DNA from 2 places in the Streptomyces sp. NPDC002054 genome. Region 2 is predicted to be linked to the other one. Evidence: riboswitches for the same ligand, from Rfam matches in the RefSeq annotation. Region 2 holds a riboswitch; the other holds the start of a gene.

Region 1 (8,279 bases), on a different contig from region 2:
ACCTCGACCGCGCCCCAGAAGGCCAGCCCCGTCACCACCACCCGCGGTGCCCCCGGCTCCGCCGGGCCCGGGCCGTCGCCCTGGTCGAAGGCGCCCATGAAGCCGAAGCCCCGGACGTCCACCTCCACACCCGGCGGCACGATGATCTCGATCCCGCCCATGACCGCGACGCAGTTGATCACGACCTCGCGCTCTGCGAACCGGGCCTCGCGCAGGTCGAGCTCTCCCCGCCCCCAGAACGCCACCGCGTTGAACCGCGCAGGCACCGTCCAGTGCCCGATCCGCTGCACCCGGGACATGACCGCCACCGCCGCGGTCGAGGTGCCCTCCCCGCCGATCCGGGCCGGCAGGCCCGCAGCGGAAGCCGGAGCCGGAGCCGCCCCCGCGGCCGGTGCGGCGGCCAGCGGAGCCGTGGCCCCCGCCGCCGGCAGGTCCCGGGTCAGCGGTTCCAGTTCCGCGTACGTCCGGGACGCGTACGCCGCCTCCAGCCGCTCCTCGAACTCCTCCATCGTGAGCCGGCCCTCGGCGACCGCGTCCCGCAGCCGCTCCACCACCCGCTCCCGGTCGGCATCCGAAGCCCGCAGTTCCGGCAGTTCCGGCTGCCTGTCATCGCTCATGAGCAACAGCCTAGCCAGTCACACTATTTACTCTCCGCTCAACCGGCCGACTATCCGCGGCCGACTATCCGCGGCCCGCGTACATCCGCGCGATCACGTCCTCGATGTCCGGCTCCCGCACCGACAGGTCGAGCAGCGGGTACGCCGCCGCCACCGCGGCCACCAGCGGAGCCGCCGACTGCGTCGCCGGGAACGCCAGCCACTGCCGCGGCCCCTCCACCTTCACCGTCCGCGCACCCTCCACCACAATCGGCGGAAGCTCCCGCTCCAGGTCCACCACCAGCGTGCGCTCGCTCTCCCCCGCCGACCCGGCCGCATGCAGCCCGCCGAGCGGCCCGTCGTACATCAGCCGCCCGTGGTCGATCACCATCACCCGCTCACACAGCTGCTCGATGTCCTGGAGGTCGTGGGTGGTGAGCAGCACCGTCGTGCCGAGCTCCTCGTTCAGCTGCCGCAGGAAGCCCCGCACCTTCGCCTTGCTCACCACGTCCAGCCCGATCGTCGGCTCGTCCAGGTACAGCACGTCCGGATCGTGCAGCAGCGCCGCCGCGATGTCCCCGCGCATCCGCTGCCCCAGCGACAGCTGCCGCACCGGTACGTCGAGCAGCTCGGCCAGGTCCAGCCGCTCCACGCACCGCTCCAGATTCGCCCGGAACCTGGCCTCCGGAACCCGATACATCCGCCGCATCAGCTGGTACGAGTCCTTGAGCGGCAGATCCCACCACAGCGTGGTGCGCTGCCCGAAGACCACCCCGATCCGGCTCGCCAGCCGGGTCCGCTCCGCCGACGGATCGATCCCGGCGACCCGCAGCCGGCCCCCGCTCGGGGTCAGGATGCCGGTCAGCATCTTGATCGTCGTCGACTTCCCGGCGCCGTTCGGCCCGATGTAGCCGACCACCTCCCCGGCCGCGACCTCGAAACTGATCCCGTCCACGGCCCTGACCTGGTGTTTCTCCCGCCGGAACAGGCCCGCCCGACGCCGTACGTCGAAGACCTTCTCGACCTCGCACAGCTCGATCAACGCATTCACGACCGCTGTCTCAACTCCCCGTACTGCGATACGAACGAAGGCCGGCCCGCCACGCCAGCGAGGCCGGTACGAACACCAGGAAGGCCACCACCGGGCTCAGGTACGCCACCCAGCCGGGCAGCCCCAGCGGATCCGGCCGCCCCAGCACCTCCAGCGCCGGCAGCCAGTTCACGAAGGCCAGCGGGACCACGAAGGTCACCCCGCGCAGCAGGTCCTGGGCGAAGATCGTCGGCGGGTACTGGAGCATCGTGCAGCCGCCGTACGTGAACGAGTTCTGCACCTCGGCCGCGTCCCCGGCGATGAACTGGAAGGCCGCCCCCGCCACCAGCACCGCGCCGAAGATCGCCGCCCCGGCCAGCACCATCACCGGCACCAGCAGCATCCGCCCGAGGGTCCAGTCCACGTCCAGCACCCAGACCGCCCAGCCCAGCACCGCCAGCCCCTGCGCGATCCGGCCGAGCCGGCGCAGCGCGAACCGGTCCGCCGCGACCTGGGCCAGTACCGGCACCGGGCGGACCAGCATCGTGTCCAGGGAGCCGTCCCGGATCCGCTGCCCGATCCGTTCGGTGTTGCCGAGCAGCAGGTCGGCCAGGCCCAGCGAGGCCGAGCAGGACCCGTACAACAGGGCGATCTCGGGCAGCGAGAACCCGCCCAGTGCGTCCACGTGCCGGAACATGATGTAGATGCCGATGAAGTCGAGGAGCGTGACCGCGGCGTTCCCGAAGGTCGCCAGCAGGAAGGACGTCCGGTACGTCATCGTCGCCCGGATCCACATCGCCACGATCAGCCCGTAGCCGCGCAGCCCTTCCACCGCGCGGTTGCGCCGCGGCACCTCCATCGGCCGTCGCGGATCCGGCACCCATGCCGATGGCGATGCCGATTCCGATGCCGCCGCTGATGCCGATGCCGGCCCGCCGGCGGTCTGCGACGCCCCGACCGTCCCCACGCGCGCCTCAGCCACCCTGGACCACCACCTTCCGCGTCGCGACCGACTGCACCAGCCGCCCGGCCCCCAACAGGACGACCGCCCAGCCGAGCTGGAAGCCCAGCGCCCCGGCCGCGCTCCCCGCCCCGGAGTGCTTGCCCAGCAGCACGTCCAGGGGCACCTGGAGCATCGCCGCCCAGGGCAGCGCCCGGACCAACTCCCCGAACCCGCCCGGGAACACCGACAGCGGCAGCACCATCCCGGAGAAGAAGATGCAGACCACGGTGGCCATCAGATTGACGCCCTGCCCGTCCAGCAGCCAGAACGCGGCCAACCCGAGCAGGTAGCGCAGCGCGAAGCTCACCACCAGCGCGAGCAGTACGGACACCACGAACAGCAGCCACCGCAACGGGTCGCCGGGCAGCGCCAGCCGGAAGGCGAGCGCCCCGACGGCCAGCGGCACCACCCCGCGGCCCAGCAACTGGAAGGCGGCACGGCCGAGATCGGCGGCCAGCCACCACATCTGGAGGTCGGCGGGCCGGTACAGGTCGACCGCGATGTCCCCGGTCCGGATCCGCTCCTGGACCTCCTCCTGGAAGCCGCCGCCGATGAGCGCGCCGGCAGCGAGCAGCGACTGGCTCACCCAGACGAAGGTGAGCGCCTCCGCCTGGTCGTAGCCGCCGAGGTCGGGGCGCTCCGCCCAGAGCGCTATGTACGTGTACGCGACGATGAAACCGAAGACGGTGTTGGTGAACACCCCCGCCGCGGTCGCGGTCCCGTAGGTGGCGAAGCGACGGAATCCCCCGGCCGCCACGGCCGGGTACAGCGAAGCTGCCGGACGCACTGTCAGGCGCACCGTTTCTCTCCCAACTCCTGCGTCGTTCCCACTTCGGCGAAAGCGCGCGAGCTTAGTGCGGAGGGGCGAGCCACGCGACCGATTTACGCCCGGCCGGAGCGGAACCACTCGCTCTCGGGTAGACACCACTAGGTACAGACATGGATATTTCGTGCGGCGCCGAGGAGTCCCGGAGATGAGCGACCAGTCACCACCGCCGGCCTGGTCTCCTCGCGACCCGGACACCACCCCAGGCCGGCCACAGACCAACCGGGAGAGAAGGCAGCAGAAGAAGAGGGAGCGGAAGCGGACCGGCTGGCGCCGGCTGTTCCCCACCTGGCGCATGCTGCTGGGCGCGGTCCTGCTCTTCGCCCTGCTCCTCGGCGGCGCCCTGATCGCCGGCTACCGGCTGGTCGACATCCCGCCCGCCAATGCCGCCGCCACCGCCCAGTCCAACGTCTACCTCTACGCCGACGGTTCACCCCTCGCCCGCGACGGCGAGATCAACCGCCAGAACGTGGCGCTCGCCCAGGTCCCGCGGACCGTCCAGGAGGCCGTACTCGCCGCCGAGGACCGGGACTTCCACTCCGAGCGGGCCGTGGACCCCAAGGCGATGCTCCGCGCCGCCTGGAACACGGCGACCGGCAAAGGCAGACAGTCCGGATCGACCATCACCCAGCAGTATGTGAAGAACTACTACCTGGGCCAGGAACAGACGATCAGCCGCAAGGTCAACGAGTTCTTCATCGCCGTCAAACTCGGCCGCGAGAAATCGAAGGACTACATCCTCGAGGGGTACCTGAACACCAGTTACTTCGGCCGGAACGCGTACGGGATCCAGGCCGCCGCCCAGGCGTACTACGGCAAGGACGTCGGCAGACTCACCACCGCCGAGGGCGCCTACCTCGCCACCCTCCTCAACTCCCCCTCCGCCTTCGACGTGGTCACCCACCCGCAGAGCCGCGGCCGGGCCCTGGCCCGCTGGAACTACGTACTCGACGGCATGGTCAAACAACAGTGGCTGACCCCGGCCGAACGCGCGGCGGCCCGGTTCCCCGAACCGCAGCAGGCCCGGCCGGCCTCGGGCCTGTCCGGGCAGCGCGGCTACCTGGTGGAAGCCGTGAAGGACCACATCACCGGCAACAAGATCCTCGACGAGACCACCCTCGCCGAGGGCGGCTACCGGATCACCACCACCATCGACAAGCACCGCCAGACCGCCTTCGTCGACGCCGTGGACGACAGACTGACGAGCAAACTGGCGCCGCAGACCCGGCCCGCGGACCGGCTGGTCCGGGCCGGCGGCGCGTCCATCGACCCCGCCACCGGAAAGGTGGTCGCCCTCTACGGCGGCATCGACTACACCCGGCAGTACGTCAACAACGCCACCCGGCACGACTACCAGGTCGCCTCCGCCTTCAAGCCGTTCGTGTTCGCCTCCGCCGTGGAGAACGACTCCCGCACCCAGGACGGCCGGCCCATCACCCCCAACACCCTCTACAACGGGGACAACAAACGGCCCGTCACCGGCAGCAGGATCCACTACGCCCCCGAGAACGAGGGACAGGACTCCTACGGGGACATCACCGTCAGCACCGCCACCGACCTCTCCGTCAACGCCGTCTTCGCGCAGATGGCCGTGGACGTGGGCACCCTCAAGGTCAAGGACACCGCGATCGCCCTCGGCATCCCGGCGAACACCCCCAACTTCGACCCGGGCCCCGCCATGGCACTGGGCACCATGCAGGCATCCGTCCTCGACATGGCGCAGGCGTACGCGACGCTGGCCGACCACGGCCGGTACACCCCGTACACCCTGGTCGAGAAGATCACCAAGGGCGGGGACGACATCGGACTGCCGAACCGGGACCCGCACCAGGCCATCAGCCGGGAGGCGGCCGACACGACCACCTCGATGCTGGTCAGCGTCGTGGACAACGGCACCGGCACGGCCGCGCTGGCCGCCGGCCACCCGGCCGCCGGCAAGACCGGCACCGGCGAGCTGGACCGCTCGGCGTGGTTCGCCGCCTACACCCCGGACCTGGTGACCGTGGTCGCGATGATGGGCCAGGACCCGGACACCGGAACCCTGCAATCCCTGTACGGGGCCCTCGGCGAGGCCCGGATCAGCGGGGGCGGCTACCCGGCCCGGATCTGGGCGGCGTACACGAAGGCGGCGCTGGAAGGCTCGGACCCCGTCGACTTCGACCTAGAACTCCAGCCGGGCGCCGACCGGCCCCTTCCCCCGCCACCCCCGCACGCCCGGCCACCACGCCCGGACCGCCCGCCGGCTCCGGCCCCGACGACCGGTATCGGCGAGCCCCGGGGCGGGCAGCTGAACGGAAGCCCGGCCAACGGCGGCCAGACGAACGGGGGTCAGACGGACGAGGGCACGAGGGACGAGGGCCAGCCGGAAGAAGGCCAGACGGAAGAAGGCCAGGCCCCGGGCGGTACGACGACCACCGGGGGCCCGGCCCAACCGGATGAGGATCCGGGTGAGGATCCGGGTGCAGATCAGTGACCCGAGGTCGCCTTCAGCCCCACCACCGCGACCAGCAGCAGACTGATGAAGAAGATCCGCGCGGCGGTCACCGGCTCACCGAGCACCACCATGCCCAGGATCGCCGCCCCGGCCGCGCCGATGCCGACCCAGACCCCGTACGCCGTACCGATCGGCAGGGTCTTCGCGGCCATCGACAGCAGCACCATGCTCGCGACGATGCCGGCACCGGTGAACACGCTCGGCCAGAGCCGGGTGAACCCCTCGGTGAACTTCATGCCGATCGACCAGCCGACTTCGATCAGACCGGCGAGCAGCAGCAGAACCCAGGCCATGACAGGAACCTCCGAGACGGGAGCAGTACGGGCTGCGTCGTCTTGTCCTGACCCGGTACGGCGCGTCTCGTCGGGTTCTCCCCCACCGTAGCAAAGAACAGGCAAAAGGGCTGGTGACGGTCATCACCAGCCCTTTTCGGACATCTGTCAGGTCGGGCCCAGGCCGGGCTACAGGTACAGCCCGGTGGAGTCCTCGGACCCCTCCAGCCGCTCCGCGGCCACCGCGTGCAGGTCCCGCTCGCGCATGAGGACGTACGTCGCGCCCCGCACCTCGACCTCGGCCCGGTCCTCGGGGTCGTAGAGCACCCGGTCACCGGGCTCCACGGTCCGGACGTTCTGCCCGACCGCAACCACCGCGGCCCAGGCCAGCCGCTTGCCCACCGCGGCCGTGGCCGGAATGAGGATGCCACCGCCGGAGCGGCGCTCACCCTCGGGCGAATCGGACCGCACGAGCACCCGGTCGTGCAGCATGCGGATGGGCAGCTTGTCGTGGTTGTGGTTCTCGCTCACGTCTGTGAACCTACCCGCCCGGATCAGCCGCGCTTGCGGCGGGCCGACACCGCCAGCAGCCCGACCACCCCGACGGCGAGCAGGGCAACCGGCACGATCCGCTCGAGCCGCGGCTCGCCGGTTTCGGTGCGCAGCCCGCCCTTGACCTCCGCGACCAGGCGGTTCACGGTGCCGAGGGCCCGGCCGGCGGCATGGTCCACATGCGAGGCGACCTTGGCCTTGGCATCCCCGATGATCGTCTTCGGGTGCACGCGCACGCCGATCTCGTCGAGCGTCTCGGCGAGCTGCTCGCGCCGGCGGACGATGTCCGCCTCGATCTGCGCTGGGGTCCTGACGTCCGACACCGCGCTGCCTCCGTGGTCGTCTGTGGGCATGGTCCTGGTCCTTCATGGACAGTCTGTCAGCTTAGTCTCGTCGGGTACTGATCCCCTCCCGAGGAGACTGTGAACATGAGCGAGCGACTCCAGCCCGGCGACCCCGCCCCGGCCTTCACCCTGCCCGACGCGGACGGCAACGAGATCTCGCTCGCCGACCACCTCGGCCGCAAGGTGATCGTCTACTTCTACCCGGCCGCGCTGACTCCGGGCTGCACGAAGCAGGCCTGCGACTTCACGGACAACCTGGAGGTGCTGGCGACGGCTGGCTACGACGTGATCGGTGTCTCCCCGGACAAGTCGGAGAAGCTGGCGAAGTTCCGCGAGAAGGAGCACCTGAAGGTCACGCTGGTCGGCGACCCGGAGAAGGAGGTCCTGGAGGCGTACGGCGCGTACGGCGAGAAGAAGCTGTACGGCAAGACGGTGACGGGTGTCATCCGCTCCACGGTGATCGTGGACGAGGAGGGCAAGGTCGAGCGCGCGCTGTACAACGTCAAGGCGACGGGCCACGTAGCCAAGATCATCAAGGACCTGGGCATCTGACCCCGGCCCCGCCTTCCCATGGAACGGCCCGCACCGAACCGGTGCGGGCCGTTCCGTATCGGACGACACACGAGAACGGCTCGCAGAGGCGGCGGGGTCGTCGCGGACGCTGAGCGAGGCGCTGGAGAGGCTGGGGGTGGACCCGCGGGGCGGGTCGCGGAGGCGATACGTGCATGACCGCATGCGGAAGCTCGGGGTCGTTACCTCCCACTTCGAACGGGAGGGGGTGAAGTGGACGAAGGAGATCCTCGAAGAGGCCGTGGCCGGCTCCCGCAACATGTACGAGGTGCTGCACCACCTCGGCTTGGACGCCGTGGGCGGCCATCACGCCCACATCAGCCGCAAGGTGAAGGCGTTCGGGATCGACACCAGCCACTTCACCGGACCGACCCGGACGGAGCGGACGCGGAACAACGGCCGTCGCCGCGCCCCCGAGGAGATCCTCCGCGACGACCGTTCCCCGCAAGCCGCGAGGACGCCGAACTCCCGACTGAGGCGCGCCCTCCTGGAGGTCGGGACCAAAGAGTGCTGCGCCTTCTGCGGCATCGAGGCGGTCTGGCAGGGCGATCCGCCCCCCTTGGAGGTGGACCACATCGACGGCGACTGGCGC
Region 2 (8,279 bases):
CGGTGTTCACGGCGAGCCTCACCGGGGCCACCGACCGGGAGACCGCCCGCTCCATCCTCGAAAGGCTCCTGCCCGGGCTTCCTGCCGAGCAGATCCTCGCCGACCACACCCTCTGCTACCCGCCCACCGACCCCGGCCGGACCCACGCACTGGCGCCTCTGTTACCCGACCGACTGGCCGAGGACTTCCTCGCGCTCATGCTGCCGGGAAGTCGGATCACCGGGTATCCGTCGGACGAATGGGCGAGCGTGAGCACTCCCGTCCTGCTCCATCGCAGCCACGACGGGACCGTGCCGAGGTGGGTCCGCCGGGCGGTCTCGTTCCTCGCCGCCGCCGCGGCCCGCTGGCCCCATGTCGGCCGGGGACACCTGTACCCGGTGGTGCTGTCCGATCCGCGACTCGTCCTGGAGGCGGGGTCGGCCGCACTGACCACACTGGCACAGATCGGTTCGACAAGCCCACCCGTCCCGGGGATGTCCCAGGACGCCCTCGACGGTGACCTCCTGCACGTACTCGAGGCCGTCTGGGAGGTCATGCCAGACGGGCGCCATGTCGACCTCGACATCGGGATCCTGGCGGTGGCCGAGCGCTTGGCCGCTCATCACCTGACCGGCACCACCGATTCCGCCCGACGCGCGCGGCTGTACACGAGGCTGAGCAATCGCCGCGGTGCCGCAGGCCACTATGGCGAAGCGTTGGCCGCCGGCGAGGAGGCCGCCCGCTTGTACCGGGGGCTGGCCGAGGCCGACGCCGCCTACCTGCCCAACCTGGCGGGCTCGCTGCACAACCTGGGCCTCTTCCTGTTCGACCAGGGCCGACGGGAAGAAGGCCTGGCAGCGGCCAGGGAGTCAGTGTCGGCCAACCGACGGCTGGCCGAGGCCAACCCGGGGTACGTGCCCGGCCTGGCGAACTCTCTGCTCAACCTCGGCACCTGGCTGTGGGCCACCGGCCGACGAGAGGAGACCCTGGACGCCACCGCGGAAGCTGTTGAACTGTTCGTCGAATTGCTGGCCCGGAGCAACGGTCTCGAGTACCTCTCCTCGGCGGCGCAGGCCATGGGCAACCTGGGCACCTGCCTCCTCGGCATGGGCCGACAGGAGGAGGCGCTGCCCCCGACCAAGGCGTCCGCCGGCATGTACCGGTTGCTGGCCGAGGACGACCCGCACGCACATCTCCCAGGCCTGGCGCGGCAACTGGGCAACCTCAGCAACCACCTGGCCCGCCTGGGCCGGCCTGAAGACGCCCTGGAACCCGCCGAGGAGGCAGTGGCGATCAACCGCCGACTGGCCAAGAGCAACCCCGTCGCCTTCCAGTACCAGCTCGCCGTCTCGTTGCAGGCTCTCGGCGACCGGTTGTCTGCCGTAGGACGACAGGAGGAGTCCGCCACGGTCGGCGAACAGGCTGCCGCGGCCCATGCGGAGGCTGCCAGACTCAGAACTTGACCATTCGCGTCGGCCTGGCCGTGGTGGCCCCGTCAGGTGGTGGCCGAGACGCGCAGCAGGTTGTGGTCCGAGACCGCCGTGTCGAGGGGGAAGGCGTCGGCGCTCACCGCTCGAAAGTGCGGGGCGCTGAGGAAGACGTAGTCGAGCTTCTTCGCGCCGAAGGTCGCCTCGCCCGACCGGCATGCCGACACGGCGGGTGGGCAGACGGCGGGGTCGAAGAACTCCGGGTCGCTCTCGTCGGCCTCGATGAAGGACCCGTCGGCGCCGTCCCCCCGCTCCGGTCGGTAGAAGCGCGACAGCGTGGCGGTGCGTGGGGAGTGATTGAAGTCCCCGCCCAGGACGACCGTGAATCCGTCGTCCAGCCACTGGCGGGCCTGCGCCGCCAGCCGGTCCGCTTCCGGCACCGCGAGGGTGCCGTCGTCCCAGTAGAGGTGTACCGAGCAGGACCAGGTGGGCCGGTCCGCCAGGGAAGTCAGGGCGCAGGGCACCGTGATGGGCTCGCGTTCGCCCCCTACCGTCAGGTCGAGTGCGGCCGTCGCCGAGACCGGACCGCGTACGAGAACGGCGTTCCCGTACGCGTGGCCCTCGCAGATGGCCGGGTTCCCGGCCGGAAGGGTGGCGGAGTGGAACCCGGCGTAGCCGAGCGGGCCCAGCCGGTCGAGGAGGGCGCGGTACTGGTGTTCGCACACCTCCTGGAGGAACAGCTGGTCGGCACCCCAGCCTCCGGGATCGGCCTCGGCGGCCACGGCCGCGATGCGGCGCGCCGGGTCGTACGGAGGGCGGGAGCACATGTTGCCGCAGATGTTGTAGCTGGTCAGCTGGACCGTTCCGGCAGCGGTGGGAGCTTCGGTGGCAGGGGCTGCGGCGGCGGGTGGCCCGGGCAGGACGAGGGCGGAGAACGCGGTGGCGAGGACGGCGAGGGCGGGCAGGACGGCCAGGGTGGCAGGGGTTCGGCGCACACCCGTGATGCTTCCCGCGGGCGCCTCTGCCACCCGTGATCCGCCCGGTGCCGGGTGCCCGCCCTGCGCGGTGCGGCTCAACCAGCCGGGCTACATCCGCAGGTACGCGCTCGTTTCGGCGTCCACGTACACCAGGTGCGGACCGACTCGTACGACCTGGCATCCGGCGGCGGTCCAGGAGCCGGTCTGGCCGGAGGCGTCCGGCATCGGCATCCAGATCTCCAGGAAGGTGGAGCCGTCGGGGTTCGCACCCGATTCGACCAGGTTCTCGCCGTCCCGGCGCAGGCAGCCCACGTCCTCGCCGGGCTCACCGACCACGTGGTGGAAGCGGACCTCATGGCCGTCGAAGGAGGTGGTGCCCGCGAAGCCCCGGCTGTCCGCATAGTGATGGCCCGCCTGCAGCCAGATGGCCTCTTGCTCCTCCAGCAGCGGGCCACCATTGCGGCTGATCCCGCGCCGCAGCCATGCGCCGCGGGCCGGAGGGGCTATCCCCGTGCGCGGTTTCGTCACTGCGCCGTGGTTCCGTCGATAGCCACCAGCGTCAGGGGGATGTTGCCCCGGACCGCCTGGGAGTAGGGGCATGTGGCGTCTGCCCGGTGTAGCAGCGGCTCCAGTTCGGCGGCAGTCCGGCCGGGGACGGCAACCGTGAGTGTCACGGCCAGGCCGTAGCCCGCCGGCGTGTCCGTGGTGCCGAGTTGGACCTGGCAGGTGACCTGGGCGGCGGCCGTGTCGACCCCGAACTCGTCGGCCACCTCGGCGAGGGCGGAGGTGAAGCATGCGGCGTAGCCCGCGGCGAACAGTTGCTCGGGGTTGGTGGCCGTCGGCGTCTTCTTGCGCGGCGGGGCCAGTTCGAGATTCAGGCGGCCGTCGTCCGTGGCCACCGTGCCCGTCCGGCCTCCGCTGGCGTGTGCGGCGGTGGTGTAGAGGGTCCGGGTCAGTTGCACGGTCATGTGTACGGGTCCATCCGCTCGGCGACACGGCCTGCCGGGATGGTGCAGACCGCTACGAAACCTCTCGATCGAGAGGTTCGTGCGCGTCGTCGTGCGTAACCGGGTACGGCGCATCTCGTCCGGGGCCGGGACAGCCCGGCCGCGGCCACTGTAGCACCGGCCCCGCCCCTGCCCCCCGGGCCGGATGCGGGGCTTCAGGCAACGACGCGCAGCCGGGTGACTCCCGGGTCGAGCGCACCGCGGACATGGCCGTTCGGTGCGGTCGCGGTGTGCTGGAGAAAGCGGACCGTCTCGGCGGTGATGACCTCGCCCGGCAGGATGTTGGGGATACCGGGCGGGTACGCGGCCAGCGTGTCCGCGGAGATCCGCCCGACCGCCGCTGCCGCGGGCAGCACCCGGGCAGGGCTCAGAAACGCCTCGCGTGCGGTCAGCCGCGCGGGCCCGGGTTGCGGCAGGGACAGCCGTACCGGACCTCCGGAACCGCCGTCGGCCGGCGACGGCAGGGTGTGTAGCGCCTCGATGAACCGGTCGCAGTCCGGTGCCGCACCGGCTCCGACCACCGCGACCACCGCCGAATCGGTGGCGACCTCGACCATGACCTGATGGTCCCGGTGCAGCCGCCGCCGGGCCTCGTGCCCGGCGATCCCCCCGGCGCGGGTGTCGATGGCGATCCGCAGGGGGTCGGCCGCCACGATGTCGGGGAAGCGGTCGAAGGTGTCGCTGACGACGGCGAAGCGGCCGAGCGCGCGGATCCTCCCCCGCATCTTGTCGGCGGTCTCGACGGAACCCCCGACGGCATCCCGCCCGGCCACCAGGGCCATCCGTGCGAGGTCGAGCGAGGCCATCAGCAGCGCGCTCGCGCTGGTGGACTGGACGAGCCGGAACGCCCGATCCACCAGCGGCTCCAGCCTGTCGGCGAACGGGCCGTGGCCCAGGTGCAGCATGGCGGACTGGGTGAGGCTGCCGGCGAGTTTGTGCGTACTGGAGGTCACGAGGTCCGCGCCCTGGGACAGGGCGCCGGCGGGCAGCGTGGGGTGGAAGCCGAAGTGCGAACCCCAGGCTTCGTCCACGATCAGGGGCACCCCGGCGGCATGGGCCACATCGGCGAGCGCGCGGATGTCGGCCACCGCACCGAAGTAGCTCGGGGAGACGACGTACGCAGCCGCGGCACCGGGATGCCGGGCGAGGGCCTCCGCGAGGTCGGCGGCCGTCACGCCGTGTGCGATGCCCTGCTCCGCGTCGAGCGAGGGCTGGACGAATGCCGCCTTGAGGCCGGAGAGGACAAGTCCGTCGATCACGCTGGAGTGCACACTGCGCTGAACGACGAGGGTGTCGCCGAGCGCCGGGGCCACGAGAGAGGCGATCTGGTTGCCCTGGGAGGCGCCGTTGGTGAGGAACCAGGTGCGCCGGGCGCCCCAGGCCTCGGCCGCCAGGGCCAGGGCATGGTCCATCGGCGTGTCCTTGCCGAGGTCTATCCCGTCGAGGAGCGGAGGGAAGTCCATCCGTACCGCATCGGGGCCGAACGTCTCGACGAGCGGGGAGGAGCCCGCGCCGTCACCCGCGTGCCCCGGGACGTTGAGGCGGAGCCAGCCCCGGCCGGCGTGCCTGCGGAGCGCTTCTGCGTACGGGGCGCGCAACTGCGTGGCGCCCCGGGGAGAGGTGTTGCTGTTCACGCCAGTCAGAGTGGCAGCGGGGGAGCCATCGAGGAATGCGTCATTCCTTGATGGATCTCCATACGCTGTCTATATCTTGAGCTGCGCCACCTCCAGGTTCTCCGGGCCATCTCCCAGGCGGGATCACTCGCTGCCGCCGCCCGCCTGCTGCACTATGCGCAGCCGACGGTCACCCACCACCTGATGGCCCTCGAAGCGCACTTCGGCGCCCGGCTGGTGCAGCGGGGCCCGCGCGGCGCCGTCCTCACGGAGCTGGGGGAGACACTGCTGCCGCACGCGGAAGCCGTACTCTCCCGGCTCCAGCTCGCGGACCGCGAAGTACGCGGCCTGGCCGAGCGCGGCATCCGGACCCTGCACATCGGCACCTTCCCCACCGCCGGGGCGCTCCTCCTGCCGCCGGCCGTGAAGGCCCTGCACCAGCAGGGAGTCCATGTCTCCCTCACCGAGGGAGAGCTGCCGGTGCTGCTCCGGGGACTGCGCTCACGCGAGCTGCAGGCAGCGCTCGTGTTCTCCCAGCCGGACGACTACCTCGACCTCGGCGACGACTTCGAGCTCCATGCCCTGCTGACGGACCCCCTCCTGCTGGCCATGCCGCAGGGCCACCGCTGCGCACACCTCGACCGCGTCCCCCTGCAGGAGCTGCGCGACGAGGACTGGGTGGGCGCGGCCGACCCCCGCGACCCCTGCGACCGGCTGCTGGCCTGGGCCTGCGCCCAGCACGACTTCGAGCCGGCGCACATCATGCGCACCGACGACTACGCCGTGGTGCAGGGCTTCGTCGCGGCGGGCACCGGCATCGCGCTGGTTCCCCGCCTGGCCCTCGGGGCGGCGCGCGAGGACATCGTCGTACGGCCACTGGACCTGGAAGGGCCGGACCTGGCGCGCGAGATCAGCGTCGCGGTGCTGCGGTCCACGGCGGCCTCCAGTGCACAGGACCTGGTCAAGGCCCTGATCCGGCAGGCGGCTCACATCACGGCCCAGTGGTCGCGTGCACCCGGCGAAGGCTGATCCGATCGCGGGCCCCGGCCGGGCGGTGCCCCGGCCGGGCGGTACACGGGCGGCTCAGGCGTGCCAAAGGGGCGATCCCGGTGCCGGAGGTGCTCACCGCCCCCGGTGGGAGACGATGAGCAGGTGCGGGAAGTACCTGCCGCCGGAGCCGAGCCGTCGGGCCGGCGGCCACTGGAGGCGGCCCTGGACGAGGTGGTCCGTGCCACGGGCGCGTCCATCGGCATGGTCTACCTGCCCGGATCCGACAGGCGCGTCCTGTACCTCGCCCTGGCCTGCGGGGTGTCCCGGGAATTCGCCGCACCCTGGTCCCGCGTGGGGCTGGACGACCCCATCCCCGTGGCCGACGCCGTGCGCGAGCACCGGCTCGTGTGGCTGGGCGGCCAGGAGGAGACGGCCCGCCGCTATCCGAGGCTCGGCCTGGTCCTGCCCTACGATTTCGCGCTCGCCGCCAGCCCCCTGCCCGGCCGTCCCCCGGCCGGCGGAGCGCTCGCTCCGGGCGGCCTGGTGCTGCTGTGGCCGGGCATGCACCCACCGCACCTGTCCGAGCGCGAACGCCACGCCATGGAGGCCGGCTGCCGCGGCCTGGCCGACGTACTGCGGAAGGCCGCCGAGGAAGGGCGTCCGGTCGAGCCGGCCGCCCACCCCGTGATGCTGCGCCCCCTGCCGCCGCCCACGCCCGGCCCCCTGGAGGCGGCAGCAGTGCTGGCCTTCGCTCGCCGGCTGCCCGGCGGCAGCTGCGCCCTCGATCTGAACGGAAAGGTCACTTTCATCACGGCCGAGGCGGCCGAGCTGCTCGGCGCGCCGGTTTCCGGCCTGCTCGGTGCGCTGCCGTGGGAAGCACTGCCGTGGATGGACACTCCCGTGATCGAGGACCACTACCGGGCCGCGGTCATCAGCCGCCTGCCCCGGTCCTTCACCGCCCTGCGGCCCCCCGACCGCCGCCTGCGTTTCGAGCTCTTCCCCGACGACACGGGCATCAGCGTCCGCATCACCGCAGTCACAGGCGCAGGCACAGGCACAAGTACGGACACAGGCGCCGGCGCCGGCGCGGGAGCCGACGGCCAACCCGCGCCGCCACCGGTCGCAGCCCCATCGGCCACCGCGCCGGCGCCCAGCCGGGCCACCGCCCTCTACCAGCTGATGCATCTGGCGGCCACCCTCACCGAGGCCCACCACGCGCAGGATGTGGTTGAGCAGGCCGCCGACCAGCTGGTGCCCGCACTCGGCGCGCAGGCGATGGCCCTGCTCGTGGCCGAGGACCAGCGCCTGCGCATCGTCGGCTACCGCGGCTACACGGCCGAACTGATGGCCCGGTTCGACGGCGAACCGGTGACCTCCGACACGGCCACCACCCGCGTGCTGCGCACCGGCGATCCGCTGTTCTTCGCGGACGCCGGCGAACTCGTGGCCGAGTATCCGTCGGCCGTCGTCCAGGACGACATGGCCGCCTGGGCGTTCCTTCCTCTGATCGCCTCCGGCCACCCCGTGGGTTCCCTCGTCCTGGCCTACGACCACCCGCGCCCCTTCGCCCCCGGTGAACGCGCCGTCCTGACCTCGATCGCCGGCCTGATCGCGCAGGCCCTGGACCGGGCCCGCCTCTACGACTCCAAACACCTGCTCGCCCACAGCCTGCAGACCAGCCTCCTGCCGCACACCCTGCCCGACATCCCGGCCCTGGAAGTGGCCGCCCGCTACCTCCCCGCGGCGCAGGGCCTCGACATCGGCGGAGACTTCTACGACCTCATCCGCATCGACGACACCACGGCCGCTGCCGCCATCGGAGACGTCCAGGGCCACAACGTCAACGCCGCCGCCCTCATGGGGCAGGTCCGCACCGCCGTCCACGCCACCGCCGGGGCCCCGCCCGGCGAAGTCCTGGCCCGCACCAACCGGCTCCTGACCGACCTCGACCCGGGGCTCTTCACCAGCTGCCTCTACGTCCACTTCGACCTGGCCCGGAACAGCGCCCGCCTGGCGACCGCAGGCCACCCGCCACCCCTCGTACACCGTCCCGGCGGCCCCACGGAGATCCTGCACCTGAACCCCGGGCTGGTCCTCGGCATCGACCCCGAAGCCCGCTACCCCACCACCGAGATCCCCTTCACCCCCGGCACCCTCCTCACCCTCTACACCGACGGCCTCGTCGAATCCCGCGGCGACGACATCGAGGACTCCACCCGTGCCGCCGCCCGGCACCTCGACCGCGTCCACTCCCAACCCCTCGCCGCGGTCGCCGACGACCTCATC

What was found. Region 2 has a riboswitch for guanidine ahead of ABT123_RS25815 (Ohr family peroxiredoxin). Riboswitches for the same ligand answer to the same signal wherever they lie in the genome.
Region 1: linked by a shared signal. The riboswitch ahead of ABT123_RS14040 (DMT family transporter) and the one ahead of ABT123_RS25815 (Ohr family peroxiredoxin) in region 2 are both predicted to bind guanidine.

Annotation. Positions count from the first base shown of each region.
Region 1 is NZ_JBEOXT010000012.1:189,363-197,641, forward strand. It holds gene ABT123_RS14015 (DUF1707 SHOCT-like domain-containing protein) at 1-617, opposite strand, end outside; gene ABT123_RS14020 (ABC transporter ATP-binding protein) at 682-1,647, opposite strand; gene ABT123_RS14025 (ABC transporter permease) at 1,658-2,485, opposite strand; gene ABT123_RS14030 (ABC transporter permease) at 2,601-3,428, opposite strand; gene ABT123_RS14035 (transglycosylase domain-containing protein) at 3,604-5,928, shown strand; gene ABT123_RS14040 (DMT family transporter) at 5,922-6,242, opposite strand; guanidine-III (ykkC-III) riboswitch at 6,274-6,338, opposite strand; gene ABT123_RS14045 (GroES family chaperonin) at 6,411-6,752, opposite strand; gene ABT123_RS14050 (DUF3618 domain-containing protein) at 6,776-7,126, opposite strand; gene bcp (thioredoxin-dependent thiol peroxidase) at 7,202-7,669, shown strand; gene ABT123_RS14060 (HNH endonuclease signature motif containing protein) at 7,839-8,279, shown strand, end outside.
Region 2 is NZ_JBEOXT010000030.1:76,185-84,463, forward strand. It holds gene ABT123_RS25800 (tetratricopeptide repeat protein) at 1-1,442, shown strand, start outside; gene ABT123_RS25805 (endonuclease/exonuclease/phosphatase family protein) at 1,475-2,401, opposite strand; gene ABT123_RS25810 (hypothetical protein) at 2,492-2,911, opposite strand; gene ABT123_RS25815 (Ohr family peroxiredoxin) at 2,908-3,351, opposite strand; guanidine-III (ykkC-III) riboswitch at 3,432-3,495, opposite strand; gene ABT123_RS25820 (aminotransferase class I/II-fold pyridoxal phosphate-dependent enzyme) at 3,546-5,024, opposite strand; gene ABT123_RS25825 (LysR family transcriptional regulator) at 5,106-6,032, shown strand; gene ABT123_RS25830 (SpoIIE family protein phosphatase) at 6,156-8,279, shown strand, end outside.